4 regions of the Actimicrobium sp. GrIS 1.19 genome follow, and region 4 is predicted to be linked to each of the others. Evidence: predicted binding sites of a transcription regulator. Region 4 holds the regulator's gene; each other region holds the start of a gene.

Region 1 (3,753 bases), on a different contig from region 4:
TGCATTCCATGCTGAAGATCAACGCAAACAGATGTGGCCCGAAGGTGTGGTCCGGCAGGGTTTCAAGGCAAGTCAGTTGTTCGATCAGGTCGTGGTGCGGATGATCCGGATCGGCAACGGCAGTGGCCGCGGCCGGTGGAGAAAAGTGCGCTTCCATTTGTGGTTCCAGTCACGCGGTCAGCATCAGGTTAAGGTGAACGGTGCAGCGGTTCAGGCGCCAAAAGCGGGGTAAGCCGCCACTTCGCAGTGCGCATTCAAATTTAAACGTAAACATGCGGCACCGCAGTAGCGGCGCTTGATCGAAGTCAAAGGATGAGCAAAGTTAGTTCGATCGGCTGGCGGCTCGACCTGCCCCGATGTAACCGCATGCCGTGGTTTCGCGCGTCCTGCCGAACAATGTCATTCGGAGGCGCCCGCCAGGGTTCTTTTAGTTGGCCGCGAGTGAAGTAAAATTCCGGCCTCTGACAAAGATTCCCTATTGAAAGTCTCCATTGACCTCACCGCCAGCCTCATCCCCTCCGTCCGCGCAACTGAGCATTCCCGACGCCCTCGCGCTGGCGTACCAGCACTGGAACGCGGGCCAGGCCGATCAGGCCGAACAGTTGTGTCAGCGTGTGCTGGCAGTGTGGCCCGGGCAGGCCGACGCCTTGCAGCTGATGGGCATCATGGCGCACGCGTATGGCAACCTGGATCTGGCGATTACCCATCTGCGCCAGGCCTGCCTGGCGCCGCGCACACCGGCGACCCACTTCAGCAATCTGGCCGAGATGTGCCGGCAAAAAGGACTGTTGGCCGAAGCGGAACAAGCCGGTCAACGCGCCGTGGCGCTCGACCCGAACCTGGTCGCAGCATGGAACAATCTCGGCATCATCCTGCAGGAAAGCGGCAAGCTCGACGCCAGCCTGCAATGTCTGGCGCGGGTGGTGGCGCTGCAGCCCGACGGCGCCGTGGCGCATAACAACCTGGCCAATACCTACCGCCGGCTGGGCCGACTCGAACCTGCCGATGCGCACTACCGCAAGGCCATCGCGCTCAATCCGGGTTACGCCGAGGCGTACAGCAATCTGGCCTTCCTGCTCAGTTCGCAGGGACAGTTCGATGCTGCTGCGGCGGCGGCCCGCCATGCCATCGAGCTCAATCCCCGCCTCGCCGATGCTTATCTGAATCTGGCCGAGATCGAGAGCGCGCGCCTGCGCAACCACGAGGCGATGCGTTGGCTCGATGCCCTGCTGTCGTTCGCGCCGCAACATGCCGCCGGGCTGGCGGCACGGGCCCAGGTGCTGCGCAAGATGGATCGCCTCGAGGAGGCGCTGGCGTGCGCCCATCAGGCGCTGGCGTGCGCCCAGCAGGCGCTGGCGCTCGCGCCGCACACTTGAGCGGCGCAGACGACGGTATCGTTCCCGCCGCGATTGCCCAGCGCTTTGCCACTGCCGCCGGAGGCGCCTGCACGCAACTCCGCACGCTGCCGCAGCTCCGCCATGATGGCGACTGGGCGTCGCTGTGGCCCGGCCTGTTGCTGATCACTCCCCGTTGCCTTGCCCCTCACCCGACCCTGCCATGAAACCAGACCTGACTCCCGTTGTGCATACCCTCGACGCCACTACCCGGGCGACCCACTACGGCCATCCCGGCGCGGTGCTGTGGCTCACGGGTCTGTCGGCATCCGGCAAATCGTCGCTGTCGATGGCACTGGAGCAGGCCCTGATGGCACGCGGCTATTCCTGTTACGTGCTCGATGGCGACAATTTGCGCCATGGCCTCAACGCCAATCTCGGTTTCAGTCCGGCCGGACGCAGCGAAAACATCCGGCGCGTTGGCGAAGTCGCCGCCCTGTTTGCCGATGCCGGACTGATCTGCATTACCGCCTTCATTTCACCGTATCGTGCCGATCGGGCACGGGCACGCCAATCCTGCCGCAGCCAATTCCACGAAATTCACGTCGCCGCATCGCTGGCGACTTGCGAGGCGCGTGATCCCAAGGGCCTGTACCGCAAGGCCCGCAGCGGCGAACTGCAGGACTTCACCGGCATCAGCGCGCCTTACGAAGCGCCGGAACATCCTGACCTGACCATCGACACGACCTCGGACAGCCTGCCGGCAAGCCTGCAGAAATTGCTCGACTACGTGATCGCGCATTACCCGCTCGGCGCGCCGGCAGGGTCTGCCGGCTTGGCTGGCGCCGCCGACCCGACCGCATAGCCTGCGCCACCGGGAGGCGGCGGTTCAAGCGATGCACCGCCGCGGCAGCTGACGCCGGCGCCGGTGTGCTTGCCAGCCTCGCCTGCATGCAGTCGATACGCACCTGCCACGCGGTCGCAGCGTCAGTGCAGGCGCTGGCCGGACGGACCAGCGCCCTGCATATCCGGCGCAACACACGTCGCACCAGCACGGGGCAGGCTCTGCCTGATTACCACCCTTGCGTGCCCGGCCGCATCGGATTCATGCCTTTTTCGCATCATTCGAGGGATTTTCAGTTGGCACATATTCTGCTAACTGAAGATGGCGATTTCTCGCGACCAGGTCGGTCAACCCAACAACAGGAGTAATCATGTCCCGTCGCACCCTACTCAAGGCCAGCGCCCTCGGCGCTCTCTCCGTACTCGCTTCTGCCTGGCTGGCGCCAGCGTTCGGCGCCGACACCATCAAGGTCGGCATCCTGCACTCGCTGTCGGGCACGATGGCGATTTCGGAAACGTCGCTCAAGGATGTCGCCCTGATGACCATCGAAGACATCAACGCCAAGGGCGGCGTGATGGGCAAGATGCTGGAACCGGTAATCGTCGATCCCGCTTCGAACTGGCCGTTGTTTGCCGAAAAGGCACGCCAGCTGATCGCCCAGGACAAGGTTGCCGTGGTGTTCGGTTGCTGGACCTCGGTGTCGCGCAAATCGGTGCTGCCGGTGTTCAAGGAACTCAACAGCCTGCTGTTCTATCCGGTGCAGTACGAAGGCGAGGAGCTTGAAAAGAATGTGTTCTACACCGGCGCCGCACCGAACCAGCAAGCCATCCCGGCCACCGAATACCTGATGTCCAAGGAAGGCGGCGGCGCCAAGCGTTTCGTGCTGCTGGGCACCGACTACGTGTATCCGCGCACCACCAATAAAATCCTGCGCGCGTTCCTGAAATCAAAAGGCGTCAAGGACAGCGACATCGACGAGGTCTATACCCCGTTCGGTCATTCCGATTATCAAACCATCGTCGCCAACATCAAGAAGTTTGCCGCCGGCGGCAAGACAGCAGTGATCTCGACCATCAATGGCGACTCCAACGTGCCGTTCTACAAGGAACTCGGCAACGCCGGCCTGAAGGCAACCGATGTGCCGGTGGTGGCGTTCTCGGTCGGTGAAGAAGAATTGCGCGGCGTCGATACCAAGCCATTGCTCGGACATCTGGCGGCGTGGAATTATTTCGAGTCGGTCAAGAATCCGGTCAACGACGCCTTCATCAAGCAATGGAAAGCCTACGCGCTTGCCAAGAAACTGCCGAACGCCGCCACCGTGGTCACCAACGACCCGATGGAAGCAACCTATGTCGGTATCCACATGTGGAAACAGGCGGTTGAAAAAGCCAAGAGCACCGATACCGACAAGGTCATCGCCGCAATGGCCGGCCAAACCTTCAAGGCACCTTCAGGTTTCGAGCTGACCATGGACGCCACCAATCACCATTTGCACAAGCCGGTCATGATTGGCGAAATCAAGGGTGACGGCCAGTTCAATGTAGTCTGGAAAACCAAGGGTCCGGTACGGGCGCA
Region 2 (3,753 bases), on a different contig from region 4:
TCTGCATGAACACGGAAAAAAGCGCGATTCCAATAAGTGGCAGTTTCATAAATTTCTTTTAGGGAATGCAGCTGACGGAGTGTCAGTTTAGGATAAGACGTCATTCAACACAAACACTGATCCCGGCGATCAGGTTGACAGGCGTTCGATCCACAACAAAAAAGGGCGGAAAATTTCCGCCCTTCGGTCAATCAGATTACCAGCAGGACATCTTACTGCGAGAAGTACATGTCAAATTCAACCGGATGGGTCGTCATGCGGAAGCGCGTGACTTCCTGCATCTTCAGATCAATGTAGGCGTCGATCATGCTGTCGCTGAAGACACCGCCCCGGGTCAGGAATTCGCGATCCTTGTCGAGGTTTTCCAGCGCCTGCTCCAGCGACGAACACACCGTCGGGATCAGTGCATCTTCTTCCGGAGGCAAATGGTACAGATCCTTGGAAGCCGCTTCGCCAGGATGAATCTTGTTCTGCACGCCGTCCAGACCAGCCATCAGCAGTGCCGCGAAACACAGGTACGGATTGGCAAGCGGATCCGGGAAACGCGTTTCGATGCGACGACCTTTTGGATTCGGCACATGCGGAATGCGGATCGAGGCGGAGCGGTTGCGGGCCGAATAGGCCAGCTTGACCGGCGCTTCGAAACCCGGCACCAGGCGTTTGTACGAGTTCGTGCCCGGGTTGGTGATCGCGTTCAATGCGCGCGCATGCTTGATGATGCCGCCAATGTAGAACAGTGCGAATTCGGACAAGCCGGCATAGCCGTCACCGGCAAACAGATTCTTGCCATCTTTCCATACCGATTGATGTACGTGCATCCCGGAACCGTTGTCGCCAACGATAGGCTTTGGCATGAAGGTGGCAGTCTTGCCGTAGGTGTGTGCGACGTTCCAGACCACGTATTTCAAATTCTGGGTCCAGTCGGCGCGCTCCACCAGCGTTGAGAAACGGGTGCCGATTTCGTTTTGGCCAGCACCAGCGACTTCGTGGTGATGCACCTCAACCGGAATGCCCATGCCTTCCAGAATCAGGCACATTTCGGACCGCATGTCCTGCATGCTGTCGACTGGCGGAACCGGAAAATAGCCGCCCTTGACCGCCGGACGATGACCAGTATTGCCGGCTTCGAATTTCTGGCCGGTGCTCCACGAGGCTTCTTCGGAATCGATCTTGACGAAGCAACCGTCCATGCCGACATTCCAGCGCACGCTGTCAAAGATGAAAAACTCGGGTTCCGGACCGAAATAGGCGGTGTCGCCCATGCCGGACGATTTCAGATAAGCTTCGGCGCGCTTGGCGATCGACCGCGGATCGCGATCGTAGCCTTTGCCATCCGATGGCTCGATCACGTCGCACTGCATGAAGAGGGTTGTCTCTTCCATGAATGGATCGATGTTGGCGGTATTCGGATCAGGCATCAAGATCATGTCGGAGGCTTCAATACCCTTCCAGCCAGCAATGGACGACCCGTCGAACGCATGGCCCGATTCGAATTTATCCATATCGAAGTGCGAAACCGGAACCGTGACATGCTGTTCCTTGCCTCTGGTATCGGCGAACCGGAAATCAACGAATTTGACTTCGTTGTCTTTCACCATTTTCAATACCTCTGCGGCCGTCATTGCCATGCGAATCTCCTATAATTGGTCATTGTGCTGCGCGTTGTACTGCGAATTTCTTAAAAAGTTGCGAAATGGTCGTGGCCAGAAAGTGCCGATTGGGATGCGATTTACAGCAGCACCATTGCGCCCATAACTCAGCGGGAAATGATAGCAGGTTCCATGCCACAAACCGAATCCGACTGACATGAACAGAATATCAATAATTGCCACGAAACGCCTTCGATGCACGGCCAACCGGTTAGGATAATGGCACGTTGTCCGGGCGCGATGCGGCCAAGATGGTGCGGTATTTTATGCTGCGCCCCATTTTGGGGTTATTGCACATAGTATCCGCGATGTCGCACCGTTTTAATGCGCCGTCGCAACACAACCGTTTCCGACGCAACACCTCCTTTAAAAAGCGGGACCCCCATGAACAAAACGGACGAAATCCTCGCACGGGCACGACAACGCGCGGTTGATGGCCAGCTGAACTACGCCGGCGCGGTCACCCCGACCGAAGCCTGGGAACTGTTGCGCAGCGGACCGGAAATATGTCTGGTGGATGTTCGCACCGCGGCCGAACGCGACTGGATCGGAAAGGTCCTGATTCCCGAAGGACAGCATTTCGCGGCGCAGTGGAATTTATACCCGGGCGGCAATCCGAATCCGGATTTTCTCCAACAGCTGGAGAGCATGGTCGATAGAAGCGCCATCATTCTTTTCCTGTGTCGCTCGGGGGTGCGCTCGCGCCACGCCGCAACCCTGGCGACGCGGGAAGGATTTGCGCACTGCTTTGATATTCTCGAAGGTTTCGAGGGCGACAAGGACGCTAACGGCCATCGCAGGAATCTCGCCGGTTGGTGCTACGCGGGATTGCCCTGGACCGGCGCCTGACCCGCAACTCCGGGATCGCCGCGCCGCGCAGCCTGCAGACCAAGAATGCGCTGACGTACGAAGTTGATGTGGCTGCGCAATCCATATAGCTCTTCCGCGAATGAAAGCGGAATCGAGATTTGATTGACCTTTTCCTCGATCTCGCCAAGTCGGCCTAACAGGCTCGCGTACACCTCTTCCCTGTTTGCCGGAGGCACCTCTTCGATTGCCTGCTCAACTGCGCGCAACTGGCCATACCAACGATATACGCGCGAGCGGACTTTCCATACATATAACGGCGGCACAATCCGGGATAGCGGGATGAAGAGCGCCCCGAGAGCCACGATGACAACCCACATCCGTTCCATGAAATTGGACAGCCAGAATGGTAAATAATGTTGCAAAAAAGACGGGCCATTTTCGTAAAATCTGGTGGCTGCCGGTGCAACCGGGATTTCCGTAAAATTCGCATTCGGGAATTCGCCCTGCTTATGGAACCAGCCGGCGTCACCGTGGATTTTTGATGCGGACTGCACAAACAAATCGACCAGCGCCGGATGCATGCCTGCCCGCGCGACCAAAGTTGCCGTCGGCGCGATCAATTGATAATCCTTGGGCGGCAAGTCGCGCCCCAAATCGACAATCCCCTGTGGCAAAACTACGTGTGTAAGGAAGGGAAAACGGCGCGTGTAGGCTTCCGCTTGCGTGAAGTCGAACAATTTGATTCCAGGAGTCTGCAAAAGCATCTGGATCAGCAACTCATCCGGCGCAGAGCTAAACACCATGCCATCAATATTGCCCGCAAGTAGCTCAACAGTTGATGGGGTATTTTCCAGTGCGCCGAGTTGAAGGTCGCCTGGTTCCACACCGTTGACCGCCAACAGCTTCTTGAACAACTGCGGCACGCCGGTGCCGTCCGGTCCAACATTGATTTTCAAACCCTTGAGCTGCGTTAGCTGGGTGATGTCTTTGTCTTCGCGGTAAAACAGCCAGATTGGCTCGGTAAACAAGCTTCCAAGGGAAATCAGGCCGTTCCTTTCAGCGTCACGCTGTGCCGTCGAGCCGCTTTGAACGAAGCCGATATCGATGTTGGAGGCAGCGTCTCCAAGTCGACGCAGATTCTGTTCTGACCCCTCCGACGGAACGAGCTCGGCCTTGATGTGGTGGCGGGCCAAGTCGACTGCATATCGTTTTGCAAATTGCTCATAGGCGCTGTTCTGTTGGCCTGTTGAGATTCTCACAGTTGACGGCGGGGTTGGATCCGTCAGCCAAAACG
Region 3 (3,753 bases), on a different contig from region 4:
TTTTTCAGGCACCACAGCGCCAGCGTGACCTGATCCTCGGGGCGCTCGCGCAACGGCGGCAAGGTCAGGCGCAGCACGCCGAGGCGGTAGAACAGATCGGGCCGGAAGCGGCCGTCACGCATGCGCGTGTCGAGGTCGCAGTGGGTCGCGCTGACAATGCGCACATCGACCGGAATCGGCCGCGTGCCGCCTACGCGCACCACTTCACGCTCTTCCAGCACGCGCAACAGGCGGGTCTGCAGCGGTAACGCCATCTCGCCGATTTCATCGAGGAACAGCGTGCCGCGCTGGGCCGCTTCGAACAACCCTGCGTGACCGCCGCGCCGGGAGCCGGTGAAGGCCCCTTCTTCATGGCCGAACAACTCCGATTCCAGCAATGATTCGGCCACCGCGCCGCAATTCAATGCTACGAACGGCTGCCGGGCCCGCGCGCTGGCGCGATGGATCGCCTGCGCCGCCAGTTCCTTGCCGCTGCCGGTTTCACCCTGGATCAGCACCGTCGCCGGGGAACGCGCAAACAGCACGATGGCTTCGCGCACCCGCTGCATGGCGGCGGATTCGCCGCGCAGATCGGTCACGCTGTGGCGCGCGCGCAGCGTGTCGACGGCGGCCGCAGGGCGATGCCGGACCGCTTCGAGGCGGGTGAAGCGGGCGATTTCCAGCGCGTCGTCGAAGGCCTGCCGGATCGAGCCGGCCGAGTACACGAACACCCCGGCCAGCCCGGCTTCTTCGGCCAGGTCGGTGACCAGCCCGGCGCCGACAATCGCCTTGATGCCGGCCGCCTTGAGTTCGCTGATCTGGGCCCGCGCATCCTCTTCGGTGGCATAGCTGCGCTGCATGATCTCGAGCCCGAAGGTGGACTGGAATTCGGATAGTTCCGGCATGGTTTGCTGGTAGCTGATCAGGCCGATGTGCGGGGTGATGCGACGGGCCCGCGCCAGCGCCTGCATCACATCGAAGCCGCTGGCCTTGGCGATCACGACCGGTACCGCCAGGCGGCCTTTCAGATACGCCGCGTTCGAGCCGGCCGCAATGACCGCGTCGCAACGTTCGTTGGCGAGCCGTTCGCGGATGTGCCGCACGGCATCTTCAAAGCCGAGATGAATCGGCTCGATGGTGGCGACATCGGCGTATTCCAGCATGATGTCGCGAAACAGATCGAACAGGCGCGAGATCGAGACGGTCCAGATCACCGGCTTGTCGTTGGGGTCGGCCGTGTCGTTGCGGATCGGACGTTGCATGTTTCATCTCCCTGTTGCAGTGTTTCGATTGTAACGTGGTTTGAAACATCCTTGTCCACGTCGATGCATGCGCAAGTAATTGATTCCATGCTGATCCCGCCACCGGCGGCGGTGTGGCACGGCGATTGCAATACCGATATCAAGCAAGCCCGATGAAACACACTCGAAAGTGATCTCATGACCCTCCATTCCGCAGGTGCCGCCTTCCGCAAGGCGATGCAGGACGAATCGCCGCTGCAAGTCGTCGGCGCCATCAATGCCAATCATGCGCTGCTGGCCAAGCGTGCCGGCTTCAAGGCGATCTATTTGTCCGGCGGCGGTGTCGCCGCCGGGTCGCTCGGGATTCCCGATCTGGGCATCACCAATCTGGATGACGTGCTGACCGACGTGCGCCGCATCACCGATGTCTGTGATTTGCCGCTGCTGGTCGACGTCGATACCGGCTTTGGCTCGTCGGCCTTCAACATCGCCCGCACCGTGCGTCACATGATCAAGTTCGGCGCGGCGGCGATGCACATCGAAGACCAGATCGGCGCCAAGCGCTGCGGTCATCGGCCCAACAAGGAAATCGTCAGCAAGGAAGAAATGGTCGATCGCATCAAGGCCGCCGTCGATGCCCGCACCGATCCCGAGTTCGTGATCATGGCGCGCACCGATGCGCTGGCCGGTGAAGGACTCGACGCGGCGCTGGAGCGTTCGCTGGCGTATGTCGAAGCCGGCGCCGACATGATCTTTGCCGAAGCCATCACGCAGTTGCCGATGTATCGCACCTTTGCCGACACCGTCAAGGTGCCGGTGCTGGCCAACATCACCGAATTCGGCGAGACCCCGCTGTACACGCTGGAAGAATTGCGCGACGCCGGCGTCGGCCTGGTGCTGTATCCGTTGTCAGCGTTTCGCGCGATGAACAAGGCGGCAGAAAATGTGTACGGCGCGATCCGCCGCGACGGCACCCAGAAGGCCGTGCTGGACACGATGCAGACCCGCAAGGAGCTGTACGAACGGATTGACTACTACGCGTATGAAGACAAGCTGGACGCGCTGTTCGCCGCCGGCAAAGCCAAATAATTCGCCGAATAAATCGCCAAATAATTCCCTCTCAGGAGACTCGCATGACCGAACCAATCGCAGGCTTCAAGCCAAAAAAATCCGTCGCCCTGTCCGGCGTCACGGCCGGTAATACAGCGCTGTGCACCGTCGGCAAGACCGGCAACGATTTACACTATCGTGGCTACGACATTCTCGATATCGCCGACACCTGCGAATTCGAGGAAATCGCGCATCTGCTGGTGCATGGCAAGTTGCCGACCAATGCCGAGCTGCACGCCTACAAGACCAAGCTGAAAGGGCTGCGCGGCTTGCCGGCCAGCGTCAAGACCGTGCTGGAAGCCTTGCCGGCCGCCTCGAACCAGATGGATGTGCTGCGCACCGGGGTCTCGGCGATGGGTTGCGTGCTGCCCGAAAAAGACGATCACAATATGCCTGGCGCGCGCGACATCGCCGATCGCCTGATGGCGTCGCTGGGTTCGATGCTGCTGTACTGGTATCACTTCAGCACCAACGGCAAACGGATTGAAACGCAAACCGACGATGACTCGATCGGCGCGCACTTCCTGCATCTGCTGCATGGCGTGCGGCCCTCCAAGGCGTGGGAACAAGCCATGCATACCTCGCTGATCCTGTACGCCGAGCATGAATTCAATGCCTCGACATTTGCCGCCCGCGTGGTGGCCGGCACCGGCTCGGACATGTTCTCGGCCATCACCGGAGGCATCGGTGCGTTGCGCGGACCGAAGCACGGTGGCGCCAATGAAGTCGCGTTCGAAATCCAGAAGCGTTACGACAATCCGGACGAAGCCGAAGCCGACATCCGCCGTCGCGTCGAGAACAAGGAAGTGGTGATCGGTTTCGGTCATCCGGTCTACACGGTCTCCGATCCGCGCAACAAGGTGATCAAGGAAGTCGCGCGCGCGCTGTCGAAGGAAGCCGGCTCGACCAAGATGTTCGATATCGCCGAACGGCTGGAATCGGTGATGTGGGACGCCAAGAAGATGTTCCCGAACCTGGACTGGTTCTCGGCGGTCTCGTATCACATGATGGATGTGCCAACCGCGATGTTTACGCCGCTGTTCGTGATTGCCCGCACCTCCGGCTGGGCCGCGCACATCATCGAGCAACGCGTCGACAACAAGATCATTCGCCCGAGCGCGAACTATGTCGGTCCCGAGGATCTGAAGTTCGTACCGATTTCGGAACGCAAATAATCACCCACTGGCCACCATCATGAACACTGCAAACCGCAAGCCACTTCCCGGCGCCACGCTGGATTACTTCGACGCGCGCGCCGCGATCGATGCGATCCGTCCCGGCGCTTTCGACACATTGCCTTTCACGTCGCGCGTGCTGGCCGAAAATCTGGTGCGGCGCTGCCCGCCGGCTGCGCTGGTCGCCTCGCTGACGCAGCTGATCGACCGCAAACAGGAGCTGGATTTTCCGTGGTTCCCTGCGCGCG
Region 4 (3,753 bases):
ACCGCACCCGACTACTACGTGCAGAAATTCACCTTCGTCAAAATGGCCAAGGCAAGCAACGCGCGCTACAACATTTCCGGCGACTTGCTGGTCCACAATCCGAAAGACGACTCGTTCGAGGTTACCCGGCCGATTGTCAACAACCTGGTCAGTGGTCGACCGGCGACGGTGATGCACTCCGATCGCGCGCTGGTCAACAGCGGCAGCTCCGAAATCCAGATGATCGGCAATGTCGATGTCAACCGCCCGGCCTCGGGCGCCTCCGAACGCTTTCACATGATCTCGACGTATTTGCTGCTGCTGCCCGACGACGACATCATGAAAACCGACAAACCGGTCGAACTTGCCCTGGGGACTACCGTGCTGCACGGCACTGGCATGGTCGCCAACAACAGCACGCGCCAGCTTGACCTGGCCAGTCGCGTGCATGGCGTCTACGTGCCGGCAGTGGCGAAATAGCCCGTGCGCACCAACCCGATTGCATGACATCACCTGGACATTCCATGAAACTGTTTTCCTTCCTTTTTTTGCTCATGCTCAACGCTGCCCTGATGGCCAGCGTGCATGCTGAGAAAGCTGACTCCACCAAGCCCACGGTCGTCGATGCGAACCAGATGGCCTATGACGACGTCAAGCAGATCAACACCTTTACCGGCGACGTGATCCTGACCCGCGGTACCTTGACGATGAAAGCCGCACGCGTGGTGGTGACGCAGGATGCCGCCGGCTATCAGTTTGCGACGCTGTACGCCGGTCCCGGCGCCCTGGCCAGTTTCCGCCAGAAGCGTGATGGGGGTCCCGACCTGTGGATGGACGGGCAGGCCGAACGCATCGAATACGACGGCAAGACCGAACTGGTGAAACTCTTTTCGAAAGCAAGAATGCGTCGACTCGACGGCAACAAACCCACCGACGAAGTCGAGGGCGAATTCATTTCCTACGATAGCCGCAGCGAATTTTTTGCCGTCAACAACACCCCGGCCGGTGGCGAGAGCAAGCCCGGCGGCGGTCGCATCAAGGCCGTGATCCAGCCGCGCATCACCACGCCGGCTGCGGCCGTCCCGGCAGGTGGCGCCAAATGAGCCAGAGCAATTTGAGCGTGCGCGGCCTGCAAAAAAGCTATGGCGTGCGGCAGGTCGTCAGCGACGTCTCGCTCGATGTCGCCAGTGGCGAGGTGGTCGGCCTGCTCGGCCCGAACGGCGCCGGCAAGACCACGTCGTTCTACATGATCGTCGGGCTGGTGCCGTCGGACGCCGGCGCGATCTGCCTTGATGGCACCGATATCTCACGCCTGCCGATCCATCAGCGCGCCGTGCTGGGACTGTCCTATCTGCCGCAGGAAGCCTCGGTATTTCGCAAGCTGACCGTGGCCGACAACATTCGCGCGGTGCTGGAATTGCAGCGCGATGGCGGCAAGCCCTTGACGCGTGCGGCGATCGACAAGCGACTCGATACCTTGCTGCACGATTTGCAGATCGAAAAGCTGCGCGACAACCAAGCCATGTCGCTGTCCGGTGGCGAACGGCGGCGCGTCGAAATTGCGCGTGCACTCGCTACCAATCCGCGCTTCGTGCTGCTCGATGAACCGTTCGCCGGGGTTGATCCGATCGCCGTCATCGAGATCCAGCGCATCGTGCGCTTCCTGAAAGAGCGTGGCATCGGCGTGCTGATCACCGATCACAATGTGCGCGAGACGCTCGGCATTTGCGACCGCGCGTACATCATCAACCAGGGTGCCGTGCTCGCCAGCGGGCGCCCGGACGACATCATCCAGAATGAGTCGGTCCGGCGCGTCTATCTGGGCGAACACTTCCGCATGTGAAGCCAGTTCCTCCGCGCGCATGAAACAGTCCCTTCAACTCCGCACCTCGCAGCATCTGGCGCTCACGCCGCAGTTGCAGCAGTCGATCCGGCTGCTGCAACTGTCGACGCTCGAACTGCATCAGGAGCTGGAGCAAATGCTCTCGGATAACCCGTTGCTGGAGCGGCTGGATGATCCGCTCGACCACTCGATCCGGCTGCTCGCCGACGGCGCCATCGGCGCCGATGGCATTCGGCAGCAGGGTGCCAGCGAGGACGCCAACGCGCCGCCGCCATCCAGCGACAGTGACGGCAGCGCACCGGACCAGAATGAGTCGGCCGAGTCGGCCGTCAATGGCGAGAGTGACTGGAGTTTTGACGATGTTGCGCGCACCGGCAAGACACCGGACGACGAAGACTCGCGGCCACAGCTGGAAGCGCCGGTCTCGACCTTGCGCGAGCACCTGCTCGAACAAATGCGTGTGACGGTACGCAACCCGCGCGACCGGGCGCTGATCGAGTTGATGATTGATGCGCTCAACGACAACGGTTATCTGGACGATACGCTGGAGGCCATCCACGAACGACTTCCGGCCGAGCTGGAAGTCGAAGCGGAAGAGTTGAGCATTGCCTTGAAACTGCTGCAGAGCTTCGATCCGGCCGGCGTCGGCGCCCGCAATGCGGCCGAATGCCTGGCGCTGCAGATCCGGCGCTTCCCCAGTGTTCCGATGGTCACCCGGCGCATGGCGCTGGGCATCGTCGAACAGCATCTGAACCTGTTCGCCCAGCGCGACTTCGGCAAGCTCAAGAAAATCCTCGACTGCGACGACGAGGACCTGCGCGAGGCGCAATGCGTGATCCGGCAATGCAATCCGCACCCGGGTGCGCTGTTTGGTTCCGGCACCTCCGACTACGTGGTGCCGGATGTGATCGTCAAGCGCCTGCGCGGAAACTGGCAGGTGATGCTCAATCATGATGTGATGCCGCGCCTGCGCGTCAATGCGCTGTACGCCAACATCCTGAAGCAAAACAAGGGCGACGCATCGCTGACTTCGCAGCTGCAGGAAGCCAAGTGGCTGATCAAGAATATGCGTCAGCGATTCGATACGATTTTGCGCGTGGCACAGGCCATCGTCGACCGCCAGCGCAACTTTTTCTCGCACGGCGCCGTCGCCATGCGCCCGCTTGTCTTGCGTGAAATTGCTGATACACTGGGTCTACACGAGAGCACTATTTCCCGTGTGACAACCCAGAAATATATGCTGACCCCGCATGGCATGTTCGAGCTGAAGTACTTTTTTGGCAGCCATGTCGCCACCGAAGCTGGCGGCGAAGCGTCTTCCACGGCGATCCGGGCACTCATCAAACAATTGATAGGAGCTGAAGACCCGAAAATTCCATTCTCTGACAGTAAAATTGCAGACATGTTGGGAGAACAGGGCATGGTCGTCGCCAGACGTACCGTCGCAAAATATCGCGAAGCGCTCAAGATCCCTCCTGTGGCCCTGCGCAAGGCTTTGTAGTTTTCTCCGTAGTTTTGTTTTTCATGTCGTACCTGTCGTTGTGTTCGGACGTGCCAGTCTGACCGCGCACACACCGAACCGCCAGCGGCACTATTCAAAGGAGCGCTGTATGAATCTCACAATCAGTGGACATCACCTCGAAGTGACCCCTGCCATCCGCGAATATGTGCAAACCAAACTTGAGCGTATTCGACGCCATTTCGATCATGTCATTGATATCGCTGTCATCCTGACCGTCGATAAACTTCCTGAAAAAGAAAAGCGGCAAAAAGCAGAGATCAACCTGCACCTGCGTGGCAAAGACCTGCACGTCGAAAGTATTGCGCATGATTTGTATGCGGCCATCGACGCTTTGATCGACAAACTCGATCGGCAAGTTATCAAATACAAAACCAAGTTGCAGGCACATCAGCACGACGCGATCAAGCAC

Evidence for each region. The regulator sigma-54, encoded in region 4, starts transcription at its own class of promoters, with help from an activator protein. The targets are predictions, from matches to a motif close to TGGCANGNAANCTGCTTT.
Region 1: the regulator sigma-54 is predicted to act here: its motif matches at 2,476-2,493, upstream of urtA (urea ABC transporter substrate-binding protein).
Region 2: the regulator sigma-54 is predicted to act here: its motif matches at 1,770-1,787, upstream of glnA (type I glutamate--ammonia ligase).
Region 3: the regulator sigma-54 is predicted to act here: its motif matches at 1,356-1,373, upstream of prpB (methylisocitrate lyase).

Annotation. Positions count from the first base shown of each region.
Region 1 covers NZ_JAXCHT010000023.1:21,644-25,396, forward strand. The annotation lists gene RCH09_RS15375 (hypothetical protein) at 1-157, opposite strand, end outside; partial or broken gene RCH09_RS15380 (tetratricopeptide repeat protein) at 492-1,352, shown strand; gene cysC (adenylyl-sulfate kinase) at 1,558-2,199, shown strand; gene urtA (urea ABC transporter substrate-binding protein) at 2,549-3,753, shown strand, end outside.
Region 2 covers NZ_JAXCHT010000030.1:332-4,084, reverse strand. The annotation lists gene RCH09_RS17025 (DUF4124 domain-containing protein) at 1-49, opposite strand, end outside; gene glnA (type I glutamate--ammonia ligase) at 213-1,628, opposite strand; gene RCH09_RS17015 (rhodanese-like domain-containing protein) at 2,034-2,498, shown strand; gene RCH09_RS17010 (TAXI family TRAP transporter solute-binding subunit) at 2,468-3,753, opposite strand, start outside.
Region 3 covers NZ_JAXCHT010000009.1:84,545-88,297, forward strand. The annotation lists gene prpR (propionate catabolism operon regulatory protein PrpR) at 1-1,241, opposite strand, end outside; gene prpB (methylisocitrate lyase) at 1,419-2,309, shown strand; gene prpC (bifunctional 2-methylcitrate synthase/citrate synthase) at 2,354-3,505, shown strand; gene acnD (Fe/S-dependent 2-methylisocitrate dehydratase AcnD) at 3,525-3,753, shown strand, end outside.
Region 4 covers NZ_JAXCHT010000004.1:205,114-208,866, reverse strand. The annotation lists gene lptC (LPS export ABC transporter periplasmic protein LptC) at 1-459, shown strand, start outside; gene lptA (lipopolysaccharide transport periplasmic protein LptA) at 504-1,082, shown strand; gene lptB (LPS export ABC transporter ATP-binding protein) at 1,079-1,822, shown strand; gene RCH09_RS05465 (RNA polymerase factor sigma-54) at 1,842-3,323, shown strand; gene hpf (ribosome hibernation-promoting factor, HPF/YfiA family) at 3,433-3,753, shown strand, end outside.